3 regions of the Halomonas sp. BC1 genome follow, and region 1 is predicted to be linked to each of the others. Evidence: riboswitches for the same ligand, from Rfam matches in the RefSeq annotation. Region 1 holds a riboswitch; each other region holds the start of a gene.
What was found. A riboswitch is a leader RNA that binds a small molecule or an ion and turns the genes downstream of it on or off. The one in region 1 is predicted to bind thiamine pyrophosphate.

Region 2: linked by a shared signal. The riboswitch ahead of thiM (hydroxyethylthiazole kinase) and the one ahead of B7L72_RS02265 (sodium:solute symporter) in region 1 are both predicted to bind thiamine pyrophosphate.
Region 3: linked by a shared signal. The riboswitch ahead of tenA (thiaminase II) and the one ahead of B7L72_RS02265 (sodium:solute symporter) in region 1 are both predicted to bind thiamine pyrophosphate.

The regions. Positions count from the first base shown of each region.
Region 1 is NZ_LFGS01000004.1:142,284-149,335, reverse strand. Features, by position in the region: gene B7L72_RS02285 (alpha-E domain-containing protein) at 1-270, shown strand, start outside; gene B7L72_RS02280 (zinc-binding metallopeptidase family protein) at 271-1,332, opposite strand; gene B7L72_RS02275 (CoA-acylating methylmalonate-semialdehyde dehydrogenase) at 1,556-3,052, shown strand; gene B7L72_RS02270 (hypothetical protein) at 3,113-3,802, opposite strand; TPP riboswitch at 4,103-4,206, shown strand; gene B7L72_RS02265 (sodium:solute symporter) at 4,196-5,587, shown strand; gene B7L72_RS02260 (diguanylate cyclase domain-containing protein) at 5,672-7,052, shown strand, end outside.
Region 2 is NZ_LFGS01000003.1:15,656-22,707, forward strand. Features, by position in the region: gene B7L72_RS18415 (hypothetical protein) at 22-171, shown strand; gene B7L72_RS00800 (metal ABC transporter ATP-binding protein) at 168-902, shown strand; gene B7L72_RS00805 (metal ABC transporter permease) at 886-1,776, shown strand; gene B7L72_RS00810 (metal ABC transporter solute-binding protein, Zn/Mn family) at 1,799-2,782, shown strand; gene B7L72_RS00815 (cupin domain-containing protein) at 2,890-3,582, shown strand; gene B7L72_RS00820 (DUF6164 family protein) at 3,563-3,928, opposite strand; gene gloA (lactoylglutathione lyase) at 3,930-4,463, opposite strand; gene B7L72_RS18790 (DUF2237 domain-containing protein) at 4,670-4,795, shown strand; TPP riboswitch at 4,844-4,935, shown strand; gene thiM (hydroxyethylthiazole kinase) at 4,962-5,771, shown strand; gene thiE (thiamine phosphate synthase) at 5,761-6,375, shown strand; partial or broken gene B7L72_RS18420 (helix-turn-helix domain-containing protein) at 6,372-6,560, shown strand; gene B7L72_RS00840 (DoxX family protein) at 6,567-6,977, shown strand; gene B7L72_RS00845 (DODA-type extradiol aromatic ring-opening family dioxygenase) at 7,031-7,052, shown strand, end outside.
Region 3 is NZ_LFGS01000019.1:455,525-462,576, forward strand. Features, by position in the region: gene B7L72_RS16140 (porin family protein) at 11-520, shown strand; gene aztD (zinc metallochaperone AztD) at 727-1,986, opposite strand; gene aztC (zinc ABC transporter substrate-binding protein AztC) at 2,037-2,969, opposite strand; gene thiC (phosphomethylpyrimidine synthase ThiC) at 3,087-5,003, opposite strand; gene tenA (thiaminase II) at 5,029-5,697, opposite strand; TPP riboswitch at 5,779-5,910, opposite strand; gene B7L72_RS16165 (RNA-guided endonuclease TnpB family protein) at 6,122-7,052, shown strand, end outside.

The DNA.
Region 1 (7,052 bases):
GAAACGCTGGGCCATGAGCTACAGCTACTGCCCAGGCAGGACCGGGTGGCCGCCACGGTGTCGCTGGTGCGTGCCGATGTGGTCGATGCCGATATCCAGGCGTTGGCTCACTCCCCCAGCAAGTTGCATGCGTTCGTGGATGAGCTACAGATTGGCTTTGCCGCGATCCATGACACGCTCAGGGCAACGTACTTCGTGAATAGCGACAACGTGCCCAAGGTGACCCAGCGACAAAGTCAGGGCCACCTGGGGGATCATGATAACGATTGATCAAGTAGATCGAGCGTTAGCGCTGGCGTTGTGTACCAACTCATGAAGGTACGCCAGCTTGTCACGCACCGGGGGAGGCAGTACCCCCGGTGCCAGGTCCAGTAGCCCCATATCACGGTTGAGCTCATTGACGACCATCCCCACCTGATGAAATGCTCTCAACATGCTGTCCAGCGTGCCGTCATATTCGGCTCGTGAAATCCCCATGTGCAAAGCGGTGTCCAGCACGGCCACCATGTCCAGATAAAACGCAAAGGTTTCGGCGAAGTCCTCCCACGGGTGCATGGCGGCATAGGCAGAAATGAACCGTGTTGGCCAGTCGGCCGGCGCGCCTTGCTGATAGTAGGTTTCCAGCGCATCACCGTAGGTGGGGGCGTTATGGTCGCCAAACACTCGGACGCTGGCGGCCTCATCCTGATCCTTGACCAACAAGTCCCAGTAGTAATGCCCCACCTCATGGCGAAAATGACCGATCAGGGTGCGGTGCGACTCGTTCATGTCCACCCGCAGTCGCTCACGCTCGACGTCGTCGGCTTCCTTGACGTTGATGGTGATATGGCCGTTGGCATGGCCGGTATAGACTTTCTCCTGATTCGCCGTGGAGCGCCAGAGCCCTTTGTCAGGGAGGGCGTCGGCCATGAACGAGAAGCTCAAGGGGACGCGAATATCATCGCCCTGGGTTCCGTGGGGGAGCTTGAGAATCTCCAGGGTGTGGAACAGACGACGCTTGGCAGCTTCCAGTGCGGCCCAGCGCTCGCGGTGACCCTCTACGTTCAGGTCGGGAATCACATCGTTGTAGCGGCAGCAGTCGCACAGCGTGTCGGCTTCGCCTTCGGTCATGATCACCATGCGGTTGCATACGTTCTCTACCGCGTAATTATGGCACTTCATCAAGAGGGTGCCGCAGCCTTCGTGGGTGCAGCGGTATCCGCCGCCTTCCAAAGGGGCCAAGGCAACGATATTGCTGCAGGCCGGGCACCAGCCGACTTCCGACTCACAGGCAACACAATGGGTGTTCTCGAAGAACAGCGGGTTGCCGCACTGGCAATTGAACGCTTGCATGGATACCTCCTTGTGGAAAGCCACGTTATGCATCGTCGATAGGCAGGTTGAGAAGGCGCCCTGACAGCATAGCGAGGCTCTTTCCTTGAGGGAAAGGCTATTTCCCCAGTGCGGTGAATTTAGCTTTATCGAGTGGCTAATTGACGTTTACGTCAACTTGCTGATATACCCTAGGGGCTCCTTATTCAACCCCATAACAAACACAACCACGAGGAACGTCTGTATGTCCGTTCGCCAGATACCCATGTATATCGATGGCCAGCCGGTCGAGTCGCAAAGCCAGGAGTGGCGCGATGTCGTCAATCCGGCGACCCAGCAGGTCGTGGCCCGGGTGCCTTTCTGTACCCCTGACGAGGTAGAGCGTGCCATTGCCAGTGCCAAAACCGCGTTCAAGGAGTGGCGCAAGGTGCCGCTGGGCAAGCGCATGCGCATCATGCTGAAACTTCAGGCCCTGATTCGTGAGCATACCGCGGAACTCGCCGCGCTGATCACCGAAGAGCATGGCAAGACGCTGCCTGACGCAGAAGGCGAAGTAGGCCGCGGGCTGGAAGTGGTCGAGCACGCCTGCTCGATTGCGTCTCTGCAACTGGGTGAACTCGCCGAAAACGCGGCCAATGAGGTCGATGTGTATACCATGCATCAGCCGCTGGGCGTGGGCGCCGGGATCACGGCGTTCAACTTCCCCATCATGCTGCCTTGCTTCATGTTTCCGCTGGCCATTGCCACGGGCAATACGTTCGTTCTGAAGCCTTCCGAGCAGGACCCCAGCTCGACCATGCGGCTGGTGGAACTGGCCCATGAGGCGGGTATTCCGGCGGGCGTGCTCAACGTGGTGCATGGCGGGCCCGAAGTTGCCAACCAGATTGCCGACCATCAGGACATCAAGGCGCTGTCGTTCATTGGCTCTACCCATGTGGGATCGCTGCTGTATGGCCGTGCGGCGGCGGCAGGTAAGCGTATGCAGTCCATGATGGGGGCCAAGAACCACTGTGTGGTGATGCCGGATGCCAACCGTAGTCAGGCCATCGACAGCCTGCTGGGGTCGGCCTTTGGGGCAGCGGGTCAGCGCTGTATGGCCAACTCGGTGGTGGTGCTGGTAGGCGAGGCGCAGGAGTGGCTGAGCGATATCGAAGCAGGCGCCCGTAGCATGAAGGTCGGCCCCGGTACCCAGCGGGATGCCGACCTGGGGCCGCTGGTGTCTCCTCAGGCCAAGGAGCGTGTCGAGCGCTTGATCACCGCCGGTGAAAAAGAGGGGGCCACGCTGCTGGTGGATGGCCGAGGCTACACAGTAGAAGGGTATCCGGAGGGCAACTTCGTGGGGCCGACGCTGTTTGCCAACGTCACGCCGGAGATGACCATTTACCGGGAAGAAATATTCGGTCCGGTGCTATGCGTGGTGGGGGTCGAGACGCTGGATGATGCCATCGACTTCATCAACGCCAACCCGAACGGCAACGGCACGTCGATTTTCACCAACTCGGGCTGGGTGGCGCGCCGATTCGAAACCGATATCGACGTTGGTCAGATCGGTATCAACGTGCCGATTCCGGTGCCGGTGGCCTATTTCAGCTTCACCGGCTCTCGGGCTTCCAAACTGGGGGATTTGGGCCCCAACGGCAAGCAGGCCATCGCGTTCTGGACGCAAACCAAAACGGTGACCGCACGCTGGTTCGAGCCCGAAAACGTCTCCAGCGGCATCAATAGCACCATTGCGCTCTAGATATTTGGCGAACCGCTGACGCATCAGGGGCCCTCTGCCACGGCAGAGGGCCCCTGGGGATCAGACGGGTTCGAAAAGTGGCAGGCTGTCGCGCAGGAGCTGTTCTATAGGCTCCAGTTGGCTTTCATGCAGCACCAGCAGGTAAGGAGCATCCTGTTCATCGTTGAGTGGCGCAAGGAGTGCAAACTCGCCCTCTTCAAGATGGAACTCATGGATTTCTCGCAGCCCGTGGGGAGTTTCGCACTGAGAGCAGCGATAGGTGTCGTCTTCGCCGTACACCAGGCGGTGATACATCTTGAACAGCGTGTACAGCGCTAACCCCCCTTCGAACGCTTGCCAGCGAGCGGGTGTTTCTCGAATGTCTTCGTTCAAGACCAGACCTTCGGCCTCGGCATCGGCAATGGCGTCGGCCAGCGGTTCTGCCAGAATGGCGCTGCCATCGGCGGGCAGCGGTGCATTTTGCTGATTCGCCGCCGTAAAGCGCGCAGCAGCAGCATGAAAATCTGCCAGGCTGTTGAGATGGAAGTCCGCATGTTGCAGGTCGGCTGGCTCGAAACCGCCGTTCTCCCAGCCGTGAATGACACGTAGCGTAATTTGACCCCGGGCGATGGGGCGGGCCAATAAGGCATGAAGCATGATACGGATATGCAGCTGGCGTTCATCCGTGTCGTTTTCGAACGCACGGTAAGGGTCGGCGAACAATGCATGCAAACGCCCCGGCGTGTGCTCTCTTGCTTCAGAATAAGACATGGTGGTTTCCCTGTTACAGACGCCGTTTGCTCAACGCTGCCTTTTTTATGAAATACAGTCGATAAGAGTATGGCGAGCCTCAAGGTGTAATGAAAGTCTAATCCGTTAGCATTTTGTTAACCATGACCCCGTATCGCGCAAGGCGTTTATCAACACGACAAAAAAGAGGTAAGCATGTCTGCGTCATTACTCGGAGTTCTACCTGATGGGGCGCGTGCCCAAACCTGCCTAGGCAAGGGCGCATAACGCACGGCAGCGCTTTACCAGGGCGCTCCTTTCAGTGAAGATACCGCCTTCATTCACTGTCGCCAGGGGAGCCCTTCGTGGGCTGAGAATGCACGCCATGCAGACCCTGGAACCTGATCCGGATAGTACCGGCGGAGGAAGCGCGACATGCCGTACCTGACGTCTGCAGTGCTGGGCGCAGCGCTGTGCTGCTTTGCATTTTTAGGCCTTCGGGCGCGTTTTGGGGGAAGCTCGCTGGATGACTACGTCACGGCGCGCAACTCGCAAACGGCAACGACCCTGGGGTTCTCTTTTCTGGCCTCGGGAATGGGGGCCTGGATTCTCTTTGCGCCGCCTGAAATTGGCGCCTTCGTGGGGCCGGTGGCGCTGCTGGGCTATGCCGTGGGCTCGGCGCTGCCCTTCCTGGTGCTGGGGCTTTATGGCCCCAGAATACGTCGTGCGCTACCCGCCGGGCGCAGTATCGCCGAGTTTGCCGAAGCGTGTTATGGCAAGGGGGTCCGTCACTATGTCACGCTTGCCTCCGTGGCGTATATGGGGTGCTTTCTGGCAGCTGAGCTGACGGCCATCGGCGCCATTACCGCGCTACTGTCAGACGTTCCGCCTGCCTGGGTCATCATTGGTGTGGCGCTGACGACCCTCATCTATACCGTGCTCGGTGGCCTGCGCGCCAGTTTGGCCACCGACCGCTGGCAGGCCTGGCTGCTCTTGATACTGTTATGCGCCGTGGCGGGCGTCACGTTATGGCGCCTGCCTTCCATGCCCAGCGATGCGGCGCTACCGGACGTCCCCCTCGGGGCGTCGCTGAGCGTGGCGCTGACGCTGATCATTGCCGTGACCGCGGCCAATTTGTTTCACCAGGGCTACTGGCAGCGGCTCTGGGCGGCTCAGGATAGCGCCAGTCTTGGCCGTGGCGCGTGGCTGGGGGCCGTCATGACGGTGCTGGTGGTCATGGTGATTGGTGGTGTCGGCATGATGGCGGCACTCAGTGGGGTGAGCCTGGGCGAGCCACCGATGCCCTTTTTTGCCCTGTTGGCAGAGGCTCCTGTCTGGATCACACTCCCGGCTCTGGTGCTGGCCGTCACGCTGGTGACTTCCAGCGTGGATACGTTGCAAAACGGCATTGCCTCGCTGTGGGCAACGGGAGATCAACCAAAAGCGTTGCATGCAGCGCGCTGGATCACGGTGCTGCTGATGGTGCCGGTGATCCTCATCGCCTTGCAAGGGCTATCGGTACTGAGGCTGTTTTTGATAGCCGACTTGCTGTGTGCGGCCATCGTGGTGCCAGTGCTGCTGGGCCTGTGGCAACGCATGTCGCCGCTGGCGGCCATCAGCGGTGGCGTGGCGGGGCTGGTGGGGGCGGTATTGCCGGGCTGGCTGGGGCAAGGCTCCTTGATGGCGGGCATCATGGCCGCCACGTTTCCTGGCAGTATTCCTACTCTTGGTCCCTTCGTGGGGGCGCTGATGCTCTCGAGCCTGGTGAGTATCCTCGTGGCGTGGTGGCTCCCTTCGGGCAAGGTGTTAAAAAAATCAACGCGTTAGGCAGACTGTGTAGTTTCGCGCTATGATGTCGAAAGGGTTTGAAATACACAAAGGAGTGTTAACTATATATCGGGTGTAACCACCATGAGCCACCTGTTGCCATCCAATGAAGCGTCGCGCATTGCTGCTTTGCAAGAGCTGGCGTTACTGGACACCCCCAATGAGCCGGTATTCGACCGAGTGACTCGGTTGGTCACCGTGCTGTTGGGGGTACCACTTTCCACGGTGACGCTCGTGGATACCGACCGACAGTGGTTCAAGTCTCAGGTGGGGCTGGAGCTTTCGGAAACTCCTCGCGACGTGGCGTTTTGTGCCTATACCGTGCTGGCGGAAGCGCCGTTGGTCGTCAACGATGCACGCCTGGACCCCCGCTTTGCCAATAATCCTTACGTCGATAAGCCCGACGGCATCCGCTTCTACGTCGGCATCCCTCTGAAAACCACCCAGGGGCTGGTGTTGGGGTCACTGTGTGCCATGGATACCCGGCCCCGCGAACTAACCCCCCAGGAGTTCACCGCGCTACAGGACCTGGCCGATGTGGTGTCCGGTGAAATTCATTTGCGCGAGCGCTTGATTCAGCAAGAGAAGCGCAATGCCAGCTTCAAACGCGACCTTGCGGCGCTGCATCGTAGTCTGGAGCAGCAGATCGAGCGACGTACCCGCGAGCTCAACCTGGTCATCGAGTCGGCTTACGATGCCTACCTGAGTATCGATGATCGTGGTCGGGTGCTGGACTGGAATCGCGCCGCACAAGCCATGTTCGGCTGGTCGCGCAAGGAGGCGTTGGCCCGTCCCATTACCGACCTGATGTTTCCCGTAGGCGTGCCCGGGCAGGACGATCCTTCACCCATCGAATGGGAAGCCCGGCGTCGAGATGGTGGGCGCTTGCCGGTAGAGATTCGCCACCAGCGCTACGAACTCAGTGGGCGATGGCGGCGCAGCCTGTTTATCCACGACATTACCGAGCGCCAGCAGTTGGCGCGCCTGCGAGACCAGGAGGCCAGACAAGATGTCTTGACGGAGCTGCCTAACCGCCGCGCCCTCGACGAACGCTTGCCAGAGGCCATGGCGCGTACTCGGCGGAGTCTCGTACCGCTGGCGGTCATGTTTCTCGACCTGGATGGGTTCAAACGAATCAATGACCTGTATGGACATGCCATGGGCGATGAGCTGCTGCGCGACATCGCCAGACGCTTGCAAGCTGCGCTGCGTGAAACGGACTTCGTGGCCCGTTGGGCGGGGGATGAGTTTGTGCTGATACTGGAGAACATGGACAGCGACGCTATCGAACCGCTGGCGCAGAAGCTGATCCGCACCATTGAAGATCCGCTGACCATGGGCGACATAGTGCTCGAGGTCAGCACCAGTATCGGCGTGGCCGAGTATGTGCCTGGCGGAGAAGAAACCCCGCAAGAGTTGTTGAAGCGAGCCGATGTGGCGATGTATGAAGCCAAGCGGGCAGGCA
Region 2 (7,052 bases), on a different contig from region 1:
ATTCGTGAGTGAGGTTGCTCGATGAGTGAGCACATGCATCGCCATAACAAGGAAGGTCCTTGTCATTTTTCGCTGATGTCGTTGTCGGCCACCAAACGGCTGGGGTTGGTTGCCCTTCCCCTGCTGGCGTTGTGGGGGCTGGTGGCGTGGGCAGGCGGGTGGCCGCTATGAGTGAGCGTTCCTCTTCTCGCCTGCAACTGCACGACCTGCACCTGGCACAGGGAGGGCGCACCGTGCTGGAGCATGTAGACGGCGACATCAAGCGCGGCGCGATCACCGCGCTGATTGGTGCGAACGGTGCCGGTAAAAGCACGCTGATTCAGGCCATTATGGGTGAGCTTCGGCCGATTAGCGGCAAGGTGGTATGCACGGTGGATAAAGCGCGCCGTGCCTGGCTGCCCCAGCAGCTGGCGTTAGACCTCACCTTCCCCATGAGCGTGGAAGAGCTGGTGATGACCGGCAGCTGGCCAAGCCATGGGGCCATGAAAGGTTACTGCGCGGCGCACTACCGCAAGGGGCGCGAGATCATGGCGCGGCTGGGCATCTCCCATTTGGCACATCGGCCACTGGGCGAGCTGTCCGGCGGCCAGCGCCAGCGGGCGCTGATTGGCCGCACGCTGATGCAGGAAGCCGAGCTGCTGCTGCTGGATGAGCCGTTCGCCAACGTGGATAGCGACACAGTGGATATCTTGATCCGTATCCTGCGCCAGATGGCCGATGAAGGCGTGACGATCATCATCGTGCTGCACGACATGGACCACCTGCGCCGCCTGGCCGATGAGGTGCTGATGCTGAGCGACGGCCATGGCCGTTGGGTGGCGCCGAGTGCCTTGCACACGCAGCATGCCCCCGCCCAAGTGGCGCCCTTCTCGTTGGGAGGTCGTCATGCTGGCACTGCTTGACGCGTGGTTTATCGCGCCGTTCGATTACGGATTCATGCGCCGCGCCGTGGTGGGTGGGCTGGCACTTTCCTTGGCCGCGCCGCCGCTGGGCGTGTTTCTGGTGCTGCGCGGCATGAGCCTGATTGGCGATGCCATGGCCCATGCCATTTTGCCGGGGGTGGCGCTGGGCTTTTTGCTGGCGGGGTTTTCGCTGCCGGTGATGAGTGTGGGCGGCGTGCTGTTCGGGCTCTTGGTGGCGCTACTGGCCGGGGCCGTTTCCAAAATGGGCGGCCAGCGGGAAGACGCAGCCATGGCGAGTTTTTTCATCATTTCGTTGGCGGCGGGCGTCATGTTGATTTCCATGGGCGGCAGCAGCGTGGATTTAACCCACGTGCTGTTTGGCTCCATTCTGGCCATCAACTCGACCGCCCTGCTGCTGATTGCCGGTATCAGCACGCTCATCGTGGTCACGCTGGCGGTGATTTTCCGCTCGCTGGTGGTGGAGTGCCTGGACCCGCTTTTCTTGCGCGGCCAAAGCCACCGCAGTGGCTGGGTGCATAGCGTGTTTCTGGGGCTGCTGGTGCTGAACCTGACGGCGGGCTTCCAAACCCTGGGCACGCTGATGGCCGTGGGGCTGATGATGCTGCCCGCCACGGCAGCCCGGTTCTGGAGCAAGCGGCTGGAAGGTTTGATCGGCATCGCGGTGGTGCTGGCCATGGTGTCGAGCACTGGCGGGCTGCTGCTGTCGTTCCATTTTGACACCCCTTCGGGGCCAAGCATTATCCTGCTCGCAGGGGTGGCTTACTTGTTGTCAGCGCTGTTTGGCCGCTATCACAGCTTAGCGGCCAAGCTGCGACGCAAGACCACGCCACTCGCCCTGGAGCAGACATCCTGATCATTCACTAAAGGAGTTTGTCATGTCCCTTTCCCATACGTCCCGCTGGCTGGTAGGCGTTTCGGCCATGCTGGCCCTGCCTGCCGCCATCGCCAATGAGCGTGTGCAGGTGGTCACCAGCTTCTCGATTCTGGCCGATATGGTCGAGAACGTGGGCGGCGAGCATGTCGAGGTCACTTCCCTGGTCGGCCCTGACGGCGATGCACACGTCTACTCGCCGCGCCCAGGTGATGCCCGTGCACTGGCCGAGGCCGACCTGGTGGTCTTCAACGGCCTGCTGTTCGAAGGCTGGATGGAGCGACTGATCGACTCCAGCGACTATCAAGGCCCGGTGGTCACCGCAACGGATGGCATCAACGCCCTGGCCTACGCGGGCCATGACGATCATGGGCATGACGATCACGACCACGATCATGGACATGACCACAGTCACGGTCATGACCACGAGCACGGCGACGATGATCCCCATGCCTGGCAGGACATGACCCAGGCGCGGGTCTACGTCGAGAACATCCGCGACGGTTTGATGGAAGTCGATGCGGACAACGCCGAGCAGTACCAGGCCAATGCCGATCGCTACCTGGCTGACATGGCGGAGCTGGATGCCGAAATTCGTGCGCTGATCAGTGAGATCCCGGCTTCCGCCAGCGTCATCACCGGCCACGACTCCTTCGGTTACTTCTCCCGTGCCTATGGGGTCAACTTCCTGTCGCCGGTGGGGCTCTCTACCGAAGCAGACCCCAGCGGCGCCAGCATGGCAGCGCTGGTGGACGTGATCGAGCAGGCGAACGTTCAGGCGCTGTTCCACGAGAACATGACCAACCAGTCCATTATCGTGCAACTGGCCGAAGAAACCGGCCTGCCCATTGCAGGCACGCTTTACGCGGATGCGCTGGCCAGTGAGGGCGATGCCAGCACTTACTTGGGCATGATGCGCCACAACGCCACGGTGCTGCACGCCGCCCTGGCCGAACCGGGCCACGATGATCATGGTCATCGTCACTGATCGCTACCGTGAAGAAAAAATACCGCCTCGCTGGCGGTATTTTTTTGCATTGCATTTTATCCGCGAGATACGGAGACTTGGCCCACCACCCGCAAAGAGCCAAGCCCATGCGCCTGAACGCCGATTTTAGCCACTTTGCCTGTATGACGCCGGAGCAGTATCGCTGGGTCGCGTCGCCCAGTGCAGGCGTGGAACGTATGATGCTGGACCGGATTGGCGAGGAAGTCGCCCGCGCCACCAGCCTGGTACGTTACGCGCCGCACAGCCAGTTCAGCCACCATACCCATGGCGGCGGTGAAGAGATTCTGGTGCTGGAGGGCGTGTTTGCCGACGAACATGGCCGCTACCCTGCGGGCAGCTACCTGCGCAATCCCATTGGCACTGGCCATACGCCCCATATTGGCGAAGAAGGTGCGCTGATTCTGGTGAAACTGCATCAGTTCGATGACAACGACCTGCTGCAGCTGGCCATTCCTGCCCACCGCCTGCCCTGGCAGCCCGACCGGCGGCCAGGCATCGGCTACAAAATGCTGCACACCTACGCACAGGAGAAGGTCAGTCTGGAACGCTGGGAGCACGATGTGGCCATCGATTACCCTGCGCTACCGGGCGGGCTGGAACTGCTGGTACTGGAAGGCTCGCTCTACGAGGCGGGCAACGAATACCCGCAGGGCAGCTGGTGCCGCTTCCCACCTGGGGCTACTCCATCGCTGCGCGCCGGTGAACATGGCGTCATGATGTACATGAAGCGCGGGCACCTGACGGATGCGGTGTGCCAGGCTAACGCGCCAGCCCAATGAACGGCAGCAGGGTCAGCAGTGCGATCAGGATGACAGCGACCATCACCAGCGCGATCTGAATCGGCTGTTCCCGTAAACGACGCTCCCAGGTCGGTGCTTCGTTGCGGGCCACCGCCTCCTGGTGGGCCTTTCGCGCGCTGGCCTGGCGTTCGACCTGGTACTGCGCCAGCAGCGCCTCGGCGTCATCTCGCTGGGCCGGGTTGCGCAGCCAGATGGCATCGACCCCCAGGCGGAAGAACCCCGCCTGGGTTTCATACACGTCGAAGCCGTGTTCATCCAGCAGTTGGCGCACTTCCATGGCCTCTTCATCGGTCACGTGGCGCAACCGGAACAGCAAATGTGCCATATTAGCCGCCCAATGCGGCCATGCGATCCGCCTGAATCACTTCGATCCAGTAGCCGTCCGCGTCCTTGACGAAAATGACGTCTTTCATCTTGCCCTGGTCGGCACGCTTCACGAAGGTGACATCCTGCTCGTCGAACCAGGCCTGGGCGGCCTCCAGGTCCGGCACGCTGAAGCAGATGTGGCCAAACCCCTGGGGCTCGGCATTGCCGTCGTGGTAGGCAAAGTCCTGCTCGGTTTCGGTGCCCCAGTTGTGGGTCAGTTCCAGCAGGCCCTTCTGGCTGAAAGTCCAGGCGGTGCGAGCGTTCTGGTCCTCCGGCACCTGGTCGTCGGCTTCCACGTTAGCCAGAAAATAGAGCGAGAACTGCATCTCTTCGAAATCCAGCCGCCGCAGCACCTGCATGCCAAATACGCGGGAATAGAACGCCAGCGCGCGCTCCGGGTCCTTGACCCTCAGCATGGTGTGATTCAACCGAAACCCTTGGGTCTGGGGAGCCGCAGGGGCAACACCGGGATACTGTTCACCTGAAAACGACATGACTTTCTCCTGTTGCTGTGTGATGTATCTGGCCATTGGTACCCAAGTAAGCACTTTGGTACGTAAATACTTTGACGAAGCCCATACCATGTACAAGGCTTTAGGCTGCTGTTAACGCGAACCCCATCGAATCCGCCGTTACCGCCCCTTGGACCATGTATGAGGGCGGTGCTGCGATAATTCTAGTCCCTGCCTGAGGAGGCCGCATGTCACGTGATCTCAATGTACTGGGTGAGCCGCTCACCCCCTGCTGTCACTCGCCCAAGACGGGGGGTTTATCGTGGACGCTCGATGAAATGCTGACCTACGGCACACCCAGCGCGTTTCGCTGATCTTTCCGCGCCATTGGCTTTACACTTCCCGCCTGGCCGAGGATAGTACGCCTACGACAGGGGCGCCGCGACGCGGCTGAGACGCACCCTTTGAACCTGAACCGGATAGCACCGGCGTAGGGAGTCGTGGTGCTTCCATTCACCACCTCCCTGCCGGGAGGAAGTCATGACCCTACCCAGCCCACGCGAGACGCTGCTCGCGCTGCGTGACCAGACCCCGCTGGTTCACTGCATCACCAACTACGTTGCCATGAACAGTACCGCCAACCTGCTGCTGGCCGCCGGGGCCTCCCCCGCCATGCTGCATGCCCAGGAAGAAGTGGCGGAATTTACCGCCATCGCGGGAGCGCTCTCGATCAACATCGGTACGCTCTCTGCCCCTTGGGCCGAAGCCATGCAGCTGGCCGCCCAATCAGCCCAGGCCCACGCGGTGCCCTGGGTGCTGGACCCGGTTGCCGTGGGTGCCACGCGGCTGCGCCAGCAAACCTGCCTGTCCCTGCTGGCTTACTCGCCCAGCGTGATTCGTGCCAATGCCTCGGAAATCATGGCGCTGAGCGGCCTTGCCCACCAGGGCCGGGGCGTGGATGCCACGGTGAGCACCGACGATGCCACCCAGGCGGCCATCACCCTGGCGCGTCGGTATCACTGTGTCGTCGCCATGACCGGGGCCACCGATATCGTCACCGATGGCCAGTCGCTGTATCGTTTGACCGGCGGCCACCCGCTGATGCCACGGGTAACCACCCTGGGCTGCGGGCTCAGCGCGCTGGTCGCCGGTTTCGTAGCGGCCAACCGTCACGCCCCGCTGGCCGCCACGCTCGGCGCCCTGACCTACTTCAATCTGGCAGGCAGTCACGCCGGGCAGCAGGCCGAAGGGCCAGGCAGTTTCCATGTGACGCTGCTGGATACCCTGTATTCGCTCACGGCAGATGACCTGCCAGCACCACCTCACTCGGAGACCCTGCATGTCGGTTGATCTTACGCTCTATCTGGTCACGGATGCTCAGCTATGCGCCTCCACGGGCCTGGAACGTACCGTGGAAGCCGCCGTGGCAGGAGGCGTCACGCTGGTCCAGCTACGCGACAAGCAGGCCAGCGACGAAGCCATGATTGCCCAGGCCAAGCGTCTCAAGGAAGTGCTGGCAGGTAGCGGAGTGCCGCTGATCATCAATGACCGGCTGAACGTGGCGCACGCCAGCGGTGCCGACGGCTTGCACGTTGGCCAGAGCGATACGGACGTGATGCAGGCCCGCCAGGTACTGGGCAAGCAGGCGATCATCGGGCTCTCCATCAATACCCTGGAGCAGTTGCAGCGTGCCCCCGTGGCGCTGCTGGATTACGTGGGGCTGGGGCCCGTGTTTGCCACCGGGAGCAAGCAGGACCACGCGCAGCCCATCGGTTTTACCGGGCTGGCCCAACTGGCCAGTGCCTGCCCGCTGCCCAGCGTGGCCATCGGCGGCTTGAAAGCCGAGCACGCCGCCCAGGTGAAAGCCGCCGGTGCCCACGGGCTCGCGGTGATCTCGGCCATTTGCGGCCATCCTGACCCACGTCAGGCGGCCCAGGCGTTCTTCAGGTCATGACCCAGTTCGACCAACTGGCAGCCTTCGTCAAGGTGGCCGAGTTAGGCAGTTACACGCGGGCGGCGGAGGCCCTGGACCTCTCGCGCACCTTGCTATCGCGCCGGGTCATGGCGCTCGAGGAATCGCTGGGCGCGCGGCTGATACAGCGCACCACCCGGCGGCTGCACCTGACGGAAGCAGGAGAGAACACCATGACGACGACACTGACAACCCAAGCATCACACCTGCATGCCACTTCCCTGCTGCGCATCAGCCTGGGTATCATGACCCTGGCCCACGGGCTGTTGAAAGTATTCGTGTTCACCCTGCCTGGAACGGTCGGCTATTTTGAGTCGCTGGGCCTGCCAGGCTTTCTGGCCTACCTGACCATTGCGGCGGAAGTCGGCGGAGGCCTGGCCCTGCTGCTGGGTATCTATACCCGCTGGGTCAGCCTTGCCCTGGTACCGGTTTTGCTGGGAGCCGCCTGGGTACATATCGGTAACGGCTGGCTCTTTTCCAACCCGGGCGGCGGCTGGGAATTCCCGGTATTCTGGGCCATTGCACTGGTCGTGCAAGCCGGCCTTGGCGGCGGCAGCCTGGTCGTTGCACGCCGCTTCGCGTGAGCCACTGGCCTGCTGGCGTGCCTACGCTGGCAGGCCACACATTGAGGTGCCTTATGTTACCTAGCTTGTTTATCT
Region 3 (7,052 bases), on a different contig from region 1:
GGTGAACCCCATGAAAACGTCCGTTCTTTCCCTTGCCTCTGCGGCACTGCTGGTAGGCGCCGGTACTTTTGCGGCATCAGCTCAGGCCCAACAATCTTTCCAATACCCACAAGGATACGTGGGTGGCGATGCCATGTTCTGGAGCCTGGACCCCGACCGCGGCTCATCCCGCGACGATGTCGGCCTTCGCCTGCGCGGTGGTGCTCAGTTCAACGAGTTTTTCGCCCTGGAAGGCCACCTGGGCACAGGCGGCTCTGATGGCAACGTAGAGCTCGATTATCTGGCCGGTGTCTACGCCAAGGGTATTCTGCCCGTCTCGCCGGATGTCCGCCTCTACGGTCTGGCTGGTGTCACCGAGGTCGATTTCGACCGTGACCGTGAAAGCGGCTTCTCCTATGGCGCTGGCGCGGAAGTGGACATTGCCGACAACCTGGCACTGGGCGCCGACTACATGCGCTACCTGGACAAATCCGCGTATGACTTCGATGCCGCCAGCATCGGCCTACGCTATCGTTTCTGACGCGACTGCTGCTGACATCATCATGTACAGGTAACGACCTGACAAACTCGTATCAAGGGAACCCCGCCCCGCTGATCTGCCGACACAGGCAGACAGCGGGGCTTTTTGTTGGTCGGCTCAAAGTACTCATTTACACCTTGTAAACTCCGTCTTTTCGCCGATTTTTGCCTTGTCTGGCCATCGCTCGCCGACCTTTCGTACAAAGCCTAGTGCCCGTGAGAGACGCCGGTGCCGCCCACCGCCACGATATTGAACGGCTTGCCTTCAAGGGCCATCTCATCGACCTTTTCGAAGGTTTCCGCACTGACGAAGTGCAGCGTTTCGGTAGCGGGGTCGGTGACCACGATATGCTCACCCGCCACGGCAATGCGTGGGCGCGGGTCGTTCCAGTGGCCATCCATGGAGTAGGGCTCGGTCAGGCGCAGCGACTGGGCCAGCTCGCCGTTCAGCACATCCAGTTGATGCAGCTGGCCGTCTTCGGTGAACACATAGGCGTAGCGGGCGCGAATCGGGTCCACCGCAAAGTGCACGCGACGGGTAGGCAGTTGCACCAGCTGGAAGCCTTCTTCACCTTCGGTGGGGTCGACCAGCAGCACCCGGTCTGGCCCGTAGTTACCCAGAAAGTACTGTAGTCCGGTGCCGCCCAACAGAGTGGAAGCACTGCCTTCCGGCAGGGAGCTAGGGTAGGGCAGGTGGGTGATCTGGGGCGTGCCGTCTTCCGTGGCGATCAGCAGCAGGCCGGTGTGGCAAGCCAACGCATAGAGACTGCCAGAGCCCGCCGCGCCGTGTAGCCCAGGGCAGGCCACTTCGTCGCCGACCAGGTGGCCATCGCTATCCAGCACCTTGGCACCGACCGGGCGCTGGGAAGCATCTTCCGGGTTGACCACCGTCACCACCGCATGCTGGTGGAATGGCACGGCCACCCCTTGGTGCGCTGCCTCCACCGGCACCGTACGGACCTCGGGGGCGTCTGCCAACAGGCTGCTTTCGGTGAACAGGCGGGCCTCGTCTTCACCATCGAACCACTGGGCAATGTAGCCCTGGCGCTCGATGAAGTGGGCGGGGCGCTCTCCTTCCAGAACCGTACTCAGCAGCGCCGGGTCGGCCACCTCGATATCGGCGTGGTCGCCGTGGTCATGGAAAGCGATGCCGGTATTGATCACCGACACCGTGTTTGCCGCTCCTTGCACGGCAAATACCGCCTCGCCGCTACGGGTGCGATGCAGCGCCGCCGGGCCTTCCAGCTCGAAGGTGTCCAGCAGCGACTTCTCCGTGGCGTCGATGACGTGGACCACGGCATCCTGCTGGTCGGCGACCACCAGCCGCCAGGCCGTGACGTTTTCATCGTGGGCATGGTCATGGCTATGGTTGGAGTGACCATGGGAGTGGTCGTGGGCCTGCACGGCGGCACTGCCTATTGCGAAAGCGAGCGCGGTCAACGCTTTGCCTACAAACATCGGGGTCATCGTTTCTCTCTCCTTGAGCCCAGAAGGGGCGTGGTTAATCACCTGGGTGGCTACTGCAGCGCCGTCACCAGGGTGTCGACGTTATGGCGCATCATGTCGAGGTAACTGGCCGCCGGGCCATCGTCCCGCGACAGCGCGTCCGAGTAGAGGGTGCCGCTGAGCGACAGGCCGGCCTCCTGAGCGATTTGCTCGACCAGCCGAGGGTTGGAAATGTTTTCGGCAAATACCGCCACGGCGCTTTGCTGCTCGATGGCATCGATCAGCTGCGCCACATGGGCGGCCGTGGCTTCGGATTCGGTGGAGACCCCCTGCGGGGCCAGAAAGCGCACGCCGTAGGCCTCTTCGAAGTAGCGAAAGGCATGGTGAGCCACCACCACGGTACGCCGGTATTCGGGAATCCTGGCGATGCGCGCGTGGATGTCCTGCTCCAGCGCTTCCAGGTCCTGATCGTAGCGCTGCTGGTTGGTGCGGTAGGTATCGCAGCCTTCTGGGTCCGCCTCGCAGAAGGCGTCGGCAATGCGCACTACGTACGCTTTGGCATTGGGCACCGACTGCCACGCGTGGGGGTCGTAGGGCGCTTCATGGAACACCGCCCGGTCGCCATAAAAGTGGTAGTGCCCGCCCATGGGGTCTTCGAGATGCACCGCGTGCTCCGAGACGGTGACCACACTGGCCTCGGTACCGCTGGCCTCGATCAGGCGGGTAAGAAAGCCCTCGAACATCAGGCCATTGATGAGCACCACGTCTGCCTGCGCCACCTGGCGAACGTCGGCGGGGGTGGGCTCGTAAACGTGGGTGTCGTCGTTGGCGCCCACGATGCTGGTCAGCGCGATGCGTTCGCCGCCAACCTGGCGGGCCAGGTCTTCGATGATCGAGAACGAGGCCACCACGTTCAGGGCGGGCTCATCGGCCATGGCGTTCAGGCTGCCCAGCGCCAACATGCCCGCCGCCAGCAGAGAAGGTACGCGTTTCAACAGACCCACGGTGAGGCTCCTTGATTGAATGTATATGTTATAACATAACAAAAAAAGAAGCCGAACATCAAAGAGGCCAAACATCCAGAGGGTTGCTCCCCCCGCCCGCAGGCGGGGGGAGAGCGCTCAGACCTCCTGGTACAGCTCGCTGCCTTCCCGGCGGAACTTCTCCGCCTGCTCCTGCATACCGCGCTTCACTGCTTCGGCATCGCTTTCGCTGGCGTTTTCCGGGGTGCGGTCGCGGTAGGTGTCGCGCACTTCCTGGCTGATCTTCATCGAGCAGAACTTCGGCCCGCACATGGAGCAGAAATGCGCCACCTTGGCGGAATCCTTCGGCAGGGTTTCATCGTGGTACTCCCGCGCGGTATCCGGGTCCAGGCCCAGGTTGAACTGGTCTTCCCAGCGGAACTCGAAGCGCGCTTTAGAGAGCGCGTTATCACGGCGCTGTGCCGCCGGATGGCCCTTGGCCAAATCTGCCGCGTGGGCGGCAATCTTGTAGGTGATGATGCCGGTTTTCACGTCATCCTTGTTGGGCAGGCCAAGGTGCTCTTTCGGCGTCACGTAGCAGAGCATGGCGCAGCCAAACCAGCCAATCATCGCCGCCCCAATGCCAGAGGTAATGTGGTCGTAGCCGGGGGCGATATCCGTTACCAGCGGCCCAAGGGTATAGAAGGGCGCTTCGTCGCAGTACTCCAGCTGCTTGTCCATGTTCTCTTTTACCAGGTGCATGGGCACGTGGCCGGGGCCTTCGATCATCACCTGTACATCGTGTTTCCAGGCAATGTGGGTCAATTCGCCCAGAGTTTTCAGCTCCGCCATTTGCGCTTCATCGTTTGCATCAGCAATAGAGCCCGGGCGCAGGCCGTCGCCCAGCGAGAACGCCACATCGTACTGCTTGCAGATCTCGCAGATCTCCTCGAAGTGGGTATACAGGAAGCTCTCCTGATGGTGATACAAGCACCACTTTGCCATGATGGAGCCGCCACGGCTGACAATGCCGGTGACGCGGTTGGCGGTGAGCGGCACGTAGCGCAGCAGCACCCCGGCGTGAATGGTGAAATAATCCACCCCCTGTTCCGCCTGCTCGATCAGCGTATCGCGGAAGATCTCCCAGGTGAGGTTTTCGGCAATGCCGTTGACCTTCTCCAGCGCCTGATAGATGGGCACCGTACCAATCGGCACCGGCGAGTTGCGGATGATCCACTCGCGGGTTTCATGGATGTTCTGGCCGGTGGAGAGATCCATGATGGTATCCGCACCCCAGCGGATGCCCCAGGTCATCTTGTCCACTTCCTCTTCGATGGAAGAGGTGACCGCCGAGTTGCCCAGGTTGCCGTTGATCTTCACCAGGAAGTTGCGGCCAATGATCATCGGCTCGCTTTCCGGGTGGTTGATGTTGTTGGGAATGATCGCCCGGCCACGAGCCACCTCATCGCGCACGAACTCCGGCGTGATCTCCTTGGGCAGGCTGGCACCGAAGCTCTGGCCCGCATGCTGATGGCCCAGAATGCGCTCTACTTCTGCCGTTCCCAACGCCTGGCGGCGCTGGTTTTCCCGCAGAGCGATGAACTCCATTTCCGGCGTGATGATGCCCTGGCGGGCGTAGTGCAGCTGGGTCACGTTCTTGCCCACTTTCGCCCGGCGGGGTGTGCGGCTTAAATCAAAGCGCAGCTGGGCAAGGGTGGGGTCGTTGGCGCGGCGCTGGCCGTACTGGCTGGTGGGGCCATCCAGAAACTCAGTGTCGTTGCGCTCTTCGATCCAGGCCCGGCGTAGCTCCGGCAGGCCCTGGCGCAAATCGATGTTGGCGCTGGGGTCGGTGTAGGGGCCGGAGGTGTCGTACACCAGCAGTGGCGGGTTCTGCTCATCCGCGCCGCTGGTTTTGGTGGGCGAGAGGGTGATCTCCCGAAATGGCACGCGAATATCCGGCCGCGAGCCTTCCACGTACACCTTGCGCGAGCCGGGCAGCGGCGCCACGGCGGCGGCATCGACCTGGGCGGTTTCGGCTAAAAAGTGTGCGGTGTTGCTTTTGACGGTCTTGGTCATGACGGTTGCTCTATGTGGTAGGAGATTATTCAGAAAGGTCTAAACCCATCTGCCAGAAGTCGATTTCCAGGCGGGTGGCATCGCGGAAGATTTTGCTCAGCTCACGAAAGCGGGCGGGGGTGACATCCGCCAGGCGGGCATCGAGCCACGCAAGCTCCGCCTGCATGGCGGCCTGGAACTCCTCGCCTTCGTACATGGCGATCCAGGCATCAAACGGGTTTTGCGCGCCGCGCAGCGTAGAAGGCTGCGCGTTCAGCCAGTTGGCGATTTCGCCGTAGCCCACCAGGCAGGGGGCCAGCGCCACGTGCAAATCGAGCAGGTCACCGCGATTGCCGGTGTCCAGCACATAGCGGGTGTAGGCCAGCGTGGCGCGGGCTTCAGGGAGTTCGGCAAGCTCCTGCTCGCTGATGCCCCACTCCTGGCAAAAGCCCACGTGCAGGCCCAGCTCCACGTCCACGATGGCTTTCAGGCCCTCGTGGGCCTGGCGTAGATCTGCCAGGGTGGGGCTTTTGTAAGCGGCTAGCGCATAGGCGCGGGCGAAGTGGATCAAGAACAGGTAATCCTGCTTCAGGTAGTGGCGAAACGACGCCTCAGGCAGCGTGGCGTTGCCCAGCTGGCGCACGAAATCGTGCTCGATATACGCGCGCCAATCGTCCTGGCAAGCGGTGGTGAGATCGGTAAAGCGGTAGCCCATGATGCCTCCGGTGGTACAGCGAACCGGCGCACGGGCGAAGGGAGAGTGAGTTGGGGCAAGGTATCAGGTGAACACGGCGCATCCCAACCACCGCTTGATTCCTACGCCGGTACTAGCCGGATCAGGTTCAACGGGCCCCGCCGTGACGACTTGCTGCAGCAGCCAGCCGTATAGCGATCTCAGCCGGTTCCACCGGCACCCCGTCAAGCAGTATTCAGCGCAGTGTAGGAGGCGAGAGGGGGAGATGCAAGGGGCGTTAGCTTGATCGAACACACGGGCTTCATGGAAGCATAACCGCCCTTCACTAACCCAATGGACTTCTGACCCAGTGCGCGACAAGCCCTGCCGTTCAGGGCGGAGAAGGATAGCGCAGACGCCGCAGGCGTCCTATAATACTGTATATGGTTACAGCAACCGGATCACCATGCAACGCCTCCAAGCCTACAAGTACGAACTGATGCCAGACGGCCAGCAAGCGCGGCAAATACGCCGCTTCGCTGGCTCGTGCCGGTTCATCTACAACAAGGCGCTGGCGTTGCAGAAAGAGCGCTACGAGCAGGGCGAGAAGAAGCTCGGCTATGCGGGTCTGTGCAAGCGACTCACCGAGTGGCGCAATAGCGCGGAAACCGCATGGCTGGCCGATTCGCCCGTGCATCCGTTGCAGCAGACGCTCAAGGATTTGGAGCGGGCCTACACCAACTTCTTCGCTAAGCGGGCGGACCTCCCGCGCTTCAAGAAGAAGGGCCAGTCGGATAGCTTCCGCTATCCCGACCCAAAACAGATCAAGCTCGATCATGGCAACAACCGCCTGTTTCTGCCAAAGCTGGGCTGGCTGCGCTATCGCAACAGTCGCGAGGTGTTGGGCGTGGTGAAGAACGTCACCGTGAGCCAGTCGGGCGGCAAGTGGTTCGTGAGCATTCAGACGGAGCGCGAAGTCGAGCAACCGGTGCCGCAGGCCACCAGCGCCATCGGTATCGATATGGGCATTACCCGCTTCGTCACCCTCTCGGACGGCGCGTTCTACGCGCCGCTTCACAGCTTCAAGCGGCATGAGGGTGCTCTGCGCAAGGCGCAACAGGCGATGAGCCGCAAGACGAAGTTCAGCAACAACTGGAAGAAGGCGAAAGCCCGCGTCCAGCGTATTCATTCCCGCATCGGCAATGCCCGCCGCGACTTCCTACACAAGGCCTCGAGCGCGATCAGCCAAAACCACGCGATGGTGTGTATTGAGGACTTGCAGGTACAGAATATGTCCAGGTCAGCGGCAGGCAGCACCGAAAATCCGGGGAAAAACGTTCGGGCCAAGTCCGGCCTGAACAAGTCCATCCTCGATCAAGGCTGGTTTGAGTTCCGCC